2 regions of the Litchfieldella rifensis genome follow, and region 2 is predicted to be linked to the other one. Evidence: predicted binding sites of a transcription regulator. Region 2 holds the regulator's gene; the other holds the start of a gene.
The links. Region 2 encodes FliA, which starts transcription of late flagellar genes. Its sites were predicted from a motif close to CTAAAGTTNNNNNNNNNNCNGCCGATA; they were not measured.
Positions count from the first base shown of each region.

Region 1: a site for FliA is predicted at 1,853-1,879, ahead of ACFOEV_RS16455 (flagellar protein FlaG). Genes of this name have one in related genera too.

Region 1 covers NZ_JBHRUG010000031.1:153,029-158,050, forward strand. The annotation lists partial or broken gene ACFOEV_RS16445 (DUF2789 family protein) at 1-171, opposite strand, end outside; gene ACFOEV_RS16450 (asparaginase) at 251-1,294, opposite strand; gene ACFOEV_RS16455 (flagellar protein FlaG) at 1,447-1,809, opposite strand; gene mtnN (5'-methylthioadenosine/S-adenosylhomocysteine nucleosidase) at 1,911-2,636, opposite strand; gene ACFOEV_RS16465 (S-ribosylhomocysteine lyase) at 2,801-3,271, opposite strand; gene folD (bifunctional methylenetetrahydrofolate dehydrogenase/methenyltetrahydrofolate cyclohydrolase FolD) at 3,332-4,195, opposite strand; tRNA gene ACFOEV_RS16475 (tRNA-Pro) at 4,400-4,476, shown strand; tRNA gene ACFOEV_RS16480 (tRNA-Arg) at 4,545-4,621, shown strand; tRNA gene ACFOEV_RS16485 (tRNA-His) at 4,671-4,745, shown strand; tRNA gene ACFOEV_RS16490 (tRNA-His) at 4,801-4,875, shown strand.
Region 2 covers NZ_JBHRUG010000031.1:400,481-405,502, forward strand. The annotation lists gene ACFOEV_RS17645 (DEAD/DEAH box helicase) at 1-716, shown strand, start outside; gene ACFOEV_RS17650 (EAL and HDOD domain-containing protein) at 884-2,119, shown strand; gene ACFOEV_RS17655 (RNA polymerase sigma factor FliA) at 2,139-2,837, opposite strand; gene phnE (phosphonate ABC transporter, permease protein PhnE) at 3,074-3,880, opposite strand; gene phnE (phosphonate ABC transporter, permease protein PhnE) at 3,874-4,698, opposite strand; gene phnC (phosphonate ABC transporter ATP-binding protein) at 4,695-5,022, opposite strand, start outside.

The sequences.
Region 1 (5,022 bases), 250 kb from region 2:
GGCATTACGCAGAAGAGTGGCCTGGGCTTCGTTCCAGAACGGGGCATCGGCCAGTGCGATGTCGTCAGGCAATGGAGCGTGGCTCTCGATGAATTGCTCGATGGCAGCGGCATCGGCGGGCAGGCCGAGTTGTTCGAACAGTTCGCTGAAGTGATGGATGGGCTGCTCCATGGGGCCTCCAGGCGGCTGGCAAGACTCTCCTACCTTAGTCCCTTTGAGGCCGCCGTGCCCGGAAGGTGCGGCATGTTTCTCAACGCTCGCCCACCAGCGGAGTGACGAAGCGTCGACGTCGTTCGTCGCTGGGCAGGGGTTGAGCCAGCAGGTGGATCAATTTGCTCATGACGGCTTCCGCGGTCATGTCGTCGCCGGACAGGACACCGGCGTCCGCGAGGCCGCGTCCGGCGGCATAGGCGCCGATGGCGATGGTTCCCAGGGGGCACTGGCTGATGGCGGCCAGCAATTTTCCTTCCCCGGTCGCCTTGGCCAGCGCGCCAAGCAGCATCGAATCTTCGGGGGCATTGCCGCCTCCCCAGACTTCCAGCAAAGCACCGTGGATCCGGTCGTCGTTCAGCCAGTCCGCGACCAGGTGAGGGGCGATGCCCGGCCATAGCACGATTCTGGCAACGGGAGATGCCCCCAGGGCGCGGTAGTCCTGGAGTTCGAAGCGCGGTGCTCCACGCTGTGGCATGTCGAGTCCCCGATCATCGAACAGGATGGCCTGATGGTCGACGATTTCGCCCAGCGGTGGGCAGTTGGGACTGATGAAGGCGTCCGGGGCATAAGTGTGCCACTTCCGTGCGCGTACGCCGCGCAGCAACTTGCCGGCAAAGCACACCGCCACTTCCTGCAGGCCGGGTTGTGCCGCGAATCGCAGCGCATCTTCCACATTGTCGAGGGCATCGCTGGACGGCGCCCCCAATGGGCGCATGGCTCCGGTCACCACCACTGGCCTGTCGATGCCTTGAAGCTGGAAGGCCAGACTGCTGGCGGTCCAGGCCAAGGTGTCGGTGCCATGCAGGATCACGAAACCGCGATAACGAGTATGCTGGGAGGCAACCAGCCTTGCCAGATCCTGCCAATCGCCGGGCGTGGCGCCACTGGAGTCGATCGGCCGGGATGTTTCCATGATCTCGAAGTCGGGTAGCGACTCGCGGCGCGCGGGAGGTAGCGATTGCAGCGCTTGTTGCAGGCGTTGTGAAAAATCGCGGCCCGGTTCCAGCCCGCGGGCGCCCTCGACCATCCCCAGGGTTCCCCCGGTATAGATGACGAGGAGGGAAGGGGGAAGCTGGGACATCGACAATCTCCTGTGCTGAGGATACGGCGTTGGCGTTCTGAATGGCGCCATGATAGCCGATGCGTGGCACCCGGCGGAATTTGTCGTCGACATCAGTAGCGCAGGATGGCCTTGGCGCGACCGGTGGAGGGGGGCTCGGCGTTGCGTGCGGGTCAGGCTTCCAGGCGAATCAGACGCCCGTGGAGTTCGTCCAGCGACTCGGCGATGCGCAGGACTTCCTCGGAGGGGATCTGGCGAATGGTCTCGCCACTCTCGCGATCGATGATGCGAGTCACGGTGCGATTGTCATATTCGTTGATATGAAATTCGACCCCGTAGGGGCGCATGACTTCGTTGATGCGAGCGATGGGCTCGACCAGTTCGCCATGGGTGGGGGGCGCAGCGGGACCGGTGACCGAATCCCTTTCGGGAAGCGGCGTCGTCGTCTTGCCGAGCTGAGCGAGCATGCTGTCGAGGCGCTGCTGGACACTCAGGCCCCTGGTGGCTTGGCTGATATCGTGGATCAGATCGCTCATGATGAGCCCCTCCTTGGTCATGGTGGCCATTGGCACAAACGATTATCGGCAGGCCGATGGATAACTTGAGGGGCGTCAAGAGGAGGCGGCGCGAGTCGGCGTCAGGCCTCTGCTATGGCGGCCTGGGGAGTGCCCAGGCGCTGGACCATGGCTTCGACCATGCGTGCCGAGTGCGTGGCGGCCTGATCGATGAACGCCTTGAAGGAAATATTGGATGCCTGGCCGGCGATATCCGACAGCGCGCGGATCACGACGAAGGGGCAGCCGTAAAGGTGGCAAGTCTGAGCGATGGCGGCGGCTTCCATCTCGGCGGCGAGCATGGTCGGGAAGCGTTCGCGCGTGAGAGTGACGGCGGCGGGGTCGGCCATGAAGATATCGCCGGTGGCGATCAAGCCTTCCGTGACGCGCAATTCGCCCAGGTCGTCAATGCATTCCCGAGCGACCCTCACCAGGTGCGGGTCGGGGCGATAGGCGGCCGGCATCCTGGGTACCTGTCCGTGCTCATAGCCGAACACCACCGCATCGACATCGTGGTGGCGCACTTCCGAGGAGATCACCACGTCGCCGACTTCGAGGTGGTCGCCGAAACCGCCGGCCGAGCCGGTATTGATCACCGCTACGGGATGGTACATGTCGAGCAGTAGCGTGGTGCCGACCGCCGCATTCACCTTGCCGATTCCCGATTGCAGGATCACCACCTCGACGCCGTGGAGTCGGCCGGTATGAAAGGTCGAGCCAACATGCTGGCGGGTCTGGCGATTGTCCAGGCGTGAGGTCAGCAGGGCGACTTCTTCGGCCATGGCACCGATGATGCCGATCTTCTTCATGCTAAGGGGTCCCTGTTCGGCATGGTATAGATGCCCAATAATGGCTACGAGCTACGAGCTACGAGCTACGAGCTACGAGCTACGAGCTACGAGCTACGAGCTACGAGCTACGAGCGTTTCATTGTCTGCGGGTGTTTGGTTTTCATTCGCGGACGACCTGGGTCTCAGGGGAAGACTTGCGTCCATTCGTCACGCTTGGCGAGGAAGCCGTGCGCGATCTCCTTGGCACCCTCCAGGCTGTGGCTCGCGGCCCAGCCACACTGCATCTCGTTGCAAGCCGGCACGGCGTCGGCGTTCAGCACGTCGTTGAGGGTCTTTTCCAGCAGGCGCAGGACGCCATCGTAATCGTCGTGGTTGATCAGGGCGATATAGAAACCGGTCTGGCAGCCCATGGGGCTGATGTCGACGATCTTGTCGCTATGGTTGCGCGACAACTCGGCCATCAAGTGCTCCAGGGAGTGCAGCGCCGGCATCTCCATGTGCTCCCGGTTGGGCTGGCAGATTCGCATGTCGTACTTGTGGATGGCGTCGCCGTTATCGCCGACCTTGATCCCGGCCAGGCGCACGTAAGGGGCCTTGACCTGGGTGTGGTCGAGGTTGAAGCTTTCCACGTTCATCTGCTGCTGTTCGCTCATGACAGGACCTCGAGGCGTATGAAACAAGATGCGAAGGGCGCGCATTCTACCGCAGTGCGCTCAGTCCTGCATGGCATCATGGAGTTCCGCGGCGAACAGGGTGTTCTCCAGTAGCGAAGCTACGGTCATGGGGCCGACGCCGCCGGGTACTGGGGTGATGTGGCTGGCGCGAGCCGCCGCCGGCGCGAATTCCACGTCGCCGACGAGACGGCCGTCATCTTCGCGGTTGATGCCCACATCGATGACGATGGCGCCTTCCTTGACCCATTCGCCCTGGACCAGGCCGGGTTTGCCGACCGCGACTACCAGGAGATCGGCGCGTCTGACGTGGGATTCGAGGTCGCGGGTGAAGCGGTGGCAGATGGTGGTGGTACAGCCGGCCAGCATCAACTCCAGTGCCATGGGGCGCCCGACGATGTTGGAGGCCCCGACGACGGTGGCATCCAGGCCGCGTACCTTGAGGCCGCTTTCCTGAAGCAGCGTCATGATTCCCTTGGGGGTGCAGGGGCGCAATACCGGCAGCCGCTGCGCCAGTCGCCCCAGGTTGTAGGGATGAAAGCCGTCGATGTCCTTGTGCGGCAGGATTCGTTCCAGAATCGGGCGCGGGTCCAGATGCTCGGGGAGGGGGAGTTGGACCAGGATGCCGTCGATACTGGGATCGACATTCAGGTCATCGACCAGCCCCTCGAGCTCCCGTTGCGTCGTGCTGGCGGGAAGTTGATGACGCAGAGAAGCGATGCCGGCTTCTTCACAGGCGCGGTGCTTGTTGCGCACATAGACTTCCGACGCTGGATCTTCGCCGACCAGAATGACGGCAAGCCCGGGAATTCGTGCGCCGGCCTGGCGACGAGCCTCGACCTGTCGGGCGACCTGTTGGCGGACGTGGGCGGCAATGGCCTTGCCATCGATCAGTTGGGCGGTCATCAATGTTTCCCCTGGGTATGGGCGGTAGCACGGATAAGGAAAGATCCCGATTTTCGCACGCCCGGGCGTGCAGTCAAAGCGCCGACATTTGCGCAAGTGCCTGATGATGTTGCTAAGGGCTTGACCAGCGGCGAAACATACGTAGAATACGCCTCGCATTGACGAGCCCAGGTGGCTGTCCGTCAAGGCCGTGCAATATGCCGGCGGGGTGTAGCGCAGTCTGGTAGCGCGCCTGCTTTGGGAGCAGGATGTCGGGGGTTCGAATCCCTCCACCCCGACCACAACCAATTGATTCTATTGTAATAATTTTATCAGGCGGTTGCAGGCAAGTGGCTTGAGGCCGTAGAATGCGCCCATAGCTCAACCGGATAGAGCAACGGCCTTCTAAGCCGTAGGTTGCAGGTTCGAGTCCTGCTGGGCGTGCCATCCTTCGATGGTGGCGGTTGGCAGGTTGGTCGGGCCGAGTGTCGATATGGTGGATGTAGCTCAGTGGTAGAGCCCCGGATTGTGGCTCCGGTGGTCGTGGGTTCGATCCCCATCATCCACCCCATTGTCGACGCCTAAGGTTTGAAGCCCCCTTTACGGGTGTCATGTTTCATGTGATGGTGGATGTAGCTCAGTGGTAGAGTCCCGGATTGTGGCTCCGGTGGTCGTGGGTTCGATCCCCATCATCCACCCCATTGCATGATCTCTTGTTGTTTCTTTTCTTTCCCGTCCCGTTCGCCTGGCCTTGCGTGCGCCGTGACTATCATGGATGGCGTGCCCGGCATGTGTCGTCATGATGACCCGTGGTCCGGGGTCGGTGGTGTCTCGCCCCTTGTATCCTG
Region 2 (5,022 bases):
TGCTGGACAACCCGGCCATGATCGAGGTCGCCCGACGCAACACGACCGCCGAGACCGTCGACCAGGCTATCTACCGTGTCGACCGTGACAAGAAGCGTGAGCTACTGGCCCACCTGATCACCAAGCATCGGTGGTACCAGGTCCTGGTCTTCACCCGCACCAAGCACGGCGCCAACCGTCTGGCCGAGCAACTGTCCAAGCAGGACATCCCGGCCATGGCGATTCATGGCAACAAGAGCCAGTCGGCGCGCACCAAGGCATTGGCCGCGTTCAAGGACGGTAGCCTGCAGGTACTGGTGGCCACCGATATCGCCGCCCGCGGCCTCGATATCAGCGAGCTGCCTCATGTGGTCAACTTCGAGTTACCCAATGTCGCCGAGGACTACGTACACCGTATCGGCCGTACCGGCCGCGCCGGCAGCGAAGGCCAAGCGGTATCGCTGGTATGCGTCGATGAACACGGCCTGTTGAGTGGCATCGAACGGCTGATCAAGCGCAACCTGGACAAGCATGTCGAGCCGGGGTTCGAACCCGATCCTCATGCCAAGCCGGAGCCGATCGAGAACGGCCGTCGCGGCCAAGGCGGTCGCGGCCGTTCCGGCACTGGCCAGGGACAAGACCAGCGCCGCCAGAACGGCACTTCCCAAGCCCGCAACGACAACGAACAACACGCCCCACGCCGTCGGCGGCGGGCCCGTCGTCCCCAGCAGGCCTGACCCTCACTGCCGCCGGTGGGCCTGATCCACCGGCGGACTCCTCCCTTCTGGATTCGATTGTCAGCCCCTTGATCCCGAGAGTAAGATCATTCCCATAATGCGAAGCCAACCGGCCACCACCATGGCACCAAAGGCTCATCCTCGGGGAACGACAGCAGGGAACCACCGTGATCACACCACAGGGTCCAACGGCGCCTTATCAGCAAGACGCACCCAGCACCGACTATTGCATCGCCCTGCAGCCCATCTGCGATGCCGAGTACCGTCACGTCGGCGACGAGCTTCTGTACCGCAGCCATGCCGGCGCGGACAGCGCCAGTATCAGCGATCCCTTGGTGGCGACTGCCCGCGCGAGCAGCATGGCCATTTACGAAATCGGCCTCGACAGGCTGGTCGGCGATCGCCTGTTGTTCATGAATGTTTCGCGGGAATGGCTGGAACGCCCCGAGCTACTTCCCCTGCCGGCCGACAAGGTGGTCATCGAAATACTCGAGAGTGTCGAAGCCAGCGAGCCGATCATCGCCGCCTTGCGGTTCATCAAGTCTCGCGGCTTCCGGATCGCCCTGGACGACTACGTGGTCAACAAGGGAAATGCTGCGTTGCTGTCGCTGGCCGACATCGTCAAGGTGGACGTCGTCGCGGGTTATGAGCCTCATCACCTGACGCTCTATCGCGACCATGGCTGCACTCTGCTGGCGGAGAAGGTGGAGAACCTGGAGGAATTCGAGCGCACCAAGGCCGAGGGCTTCTCACTGTTCCAGGGCTTCTTCTTTGCGCATCCCCACAATGTTGCGTCACGGCGCACCCAGCGCCGCAACAACAGCAGCATTCAAATCAAGCTGATCCGCGAGCTTTATCGCGAGCTGGTCAACCTCGAGCATGTCGCCGACATGATTGCCCTCGACCCCCATCTCTATCTAACGGTGATCAAGCGTGCCAACTCGAGCTATTTCGGCCACAGCGAAACCACCAACTTGAAGCGCTGCCTCCAGCTTCTGGGCTTGAACGAATTGCGCACCCTGGTGGCCACCGTCATGCTGTCGCAGAATGGTCCCATCTGTCGCTTGACCATGCAGCATGCCCTGACCCGTGCCTTCATGTGCAAGCATCTGGCCGCCCCCTTCCGCGATATCGACGCCGAAGACGCCTTTACCACCGGCCTATTCTCGCTGATGGATGCCATGCTGGGCGTCGAGATGCGTGACCTGCTCGAAGAGATACCACTGGATTCAGGCATTGCCCGCGCCCTGCTCACTGGCAACGGCACCCTGGGCGCCATTCTGACGCTGGCTCGGGATTATCAACAACTCGAGGCCGAGGAGGCGGCGCAACCCAGCCAGGAGCTACGTGGCTGTTATCTGAGAGCCGTGGAGGAAACCCAAGCCATCATGCAAGCCATCTAGAAGTACCGTTGTGTCCCAGTCATTTGACCAGTTTGGCTCGCAGGCGTGATACCGCCTGGCTATGGAGTTGACACACGCGGGACTCGCTGACGCCGAGCACGGCGCCGATCTCCTTGAGGTTGAGCTCTTCCTGATAATAGAGCCCCAGCAGCAGCTTTTCGCGTTCGGGAAGTTGCTCGATGGCCGCCACCAGGAGTTCCCGCCGCTCACCGTCGAGCAGCGCCGCGAAAGGAGATGGCGGTGCCCCCTCCCCCGCACCTGGCTCGCTGCCTTCGGCGACGAGTTCCTCGAAGGGCAGCAACTGCCCGCCATTGGCATCTCCCAGCAACTGGTGATATTCGTCGAGGCCGATACCCAGCTCAGCGGCGATTTCACGCTCATCGGCGGCTCGGCCAAGCTTCTGCTCGAGTCGCCGGATGGCTTCATCCAGAGCCCTGGCATTGCGCCGCACACTACGCGGCACCCAGTCGCGGCTGCGCAGTTCGTCGATCATGGCCCCGCGAATGCGCTGGCTGGCATAAGTGGTGAAGCTTGCCCCATGCTTGGCGTCATAACGCGCCAGGCAATCCAGCAGACCGACCATGCCCGCCTGGATCAGGTCATCGAGCTCTACACTCGCCGGCAGTTTCACCTGCAGCGCCAAAGCCTGTCGCCGCACTATGGGGAGGTACTGCTCGAGCAATGCCCCTTGGTCGATCTTGCCCTGTGCCGTGTACATCTTTCTCGCCTCGGGCAGCCCTAACGGAAAGCCTTGAATCCATGGAAAACCGATACCACGGGTCGATACACCGACCCGTCACGCATTCCATTATTGCCCCCCGCAGACTCCCGCCAAGCATCGAATACCCCGTCCAATGCAAGGCTTTTCCGAGTTTTGCCCTCTCAAGGGCCGCCGTTGGCGCCAGCGTCTCCACTCAGGAACGGCTTCTGGCTCGCACAGCATGGGGCCATCCGTCAGATCACCTTGCGACGCAACCAACTGGTAACGGCTTCCCCGACCAGCACGAGGATGATGATCGCGATCAGGATCGTGGCAACGGCCTGCCAGGCAAAAGTATCGATCGAACCCTGCAATATCACCCCGATACCACCGGCCCCCACCAGACCCAAGACGGTCGATTCTCGTATATTGATGTCCCACCTCAAGATGATGATAGCGAAAAAGGCAGGAATGACTTGTGGGACGATCGCATAGAAAACCACTTTCATCCTCGATGCCCCGGTCGCTTGTATGGCCTCGACCGGGCGCCGGTCGATCTCTTCGATGGCCTCGCCCATCAGTTTTCCTATGAAGCCAATGGAGCGAAACATGATAGCGAGAATGCCCGCCAGCACGCCTGGCCCGAAGATAGCCACAAATAGCAGTGCCCAAATAATGGTATTGACCGACCGGCTGGAGACCAGGATGAATCTCCCCAGCCACAGGCAAAACCGGTTAGGCGTCGTGTTCTGCGCAGCAATATAAGATACCGGAAGAGCCAGGAACACCGTCAGGAACGTCGCTAGCGTCGCAATATGCACGGTCTCGATCATGGCATTGACAATAAGCCCAAGATCCCGAATGTCGGGTGGCCACATGCGACGACCCAGGCTATGGATCTGTACAGGAGCATCCCAGACCCAGGGCCAGAATATATCGACATCTCGAACAGCCCATACGATAACAGCGACAATAGTTAAATAAATGAGAAGACGGACCAACTTCTCTTTCCGATCATAGCGAACCCAGACTCTAGTGGCCAAATCATCACGCTCTACCATATTTTCTTCCTCACCCAGCCACTAACACCCTCACTCACCAGGATCACACCGATAATTACCAGCAATATCGCAAAGGCAAAATCGTAATCATATCGTCCGAATGCATTCATCAAGGTAGCGCCGATCCCGCCGGCCCCCACGATCCCGACGACTGCTGAAGCACGCAAGTTACTATCCAACTGGTACATGGACAACCCGACTTGCCGAGGCAATATCTGCGGGAACACGGAATAGACAAGCGTTGCAAAATACCCGGCCCCCGTCGCGCGCACCGCCTCCACCTGCCCCCAGTCGATTTCCTCGATCTCTTCAGCAAGCAACTTTCCAACAAACCCTATCGAATAGATAGTTAGTGTCAAGATACCAGCCAAGGGACCGAATCCCACGGCCTTGACGAAAAGAATGGCCACGATAACGGGATGAAAACTGCGTGAAACGATGATAACGGCTCGGCCAAGGAAGTAGATCGGCTTTGGCGCGATATTGCGGGCAGCCATAATCGCAAAGGGGATGGACAGCATGACACCCAACAGCGTTGCCAAGATCGCTATCTGAAAACTTTCCTTGAACCCGGTCAGCAATAGTCCTGCACGTTCAAAGCTTGGAGGAAATCCGCCGCCGAAAATCCTGGCCGCTCGTGGCAGTCCCTCGGAAATCCGCTCCCAATCAAACGGAAGCGTGCTAAAAGCCCAATAAAAATAGACGACGGCAGCCGCCAGCAGACCATATCGGATAACAGGATTCACAATAAAAGGTGGTTTCTTCCATTTCCTGCCATATCCGACGTTGCCACGGGAAGAAAGATCACCTTGTGTCACGACACTTTCTCCCAGGTATTCTTCTCCAACATCTCCTCCGCCGCTTCTATGCCTCCATAAATGGCATCCAAGGCCTCCTTGTTGAAATCAGCGGGAGCGCCATCGAATATCATCCGGCCATGACGAAGCCCCACGATACGCTCGGTATAGGTCTTCGCTTGCGAGACGTTATGGATATTGATCAAAACGGGCAGCGACATTTCGTCCGAGAGACTCTGCAGCAATACCATGATTTGTTCTGATGTCTTGGGGTCCAACGAGGCCGTAGGCTCATCGGCCAGTAGAATTTCCGGTTCCTGCATCAAAGCTCGAACCACACCGACA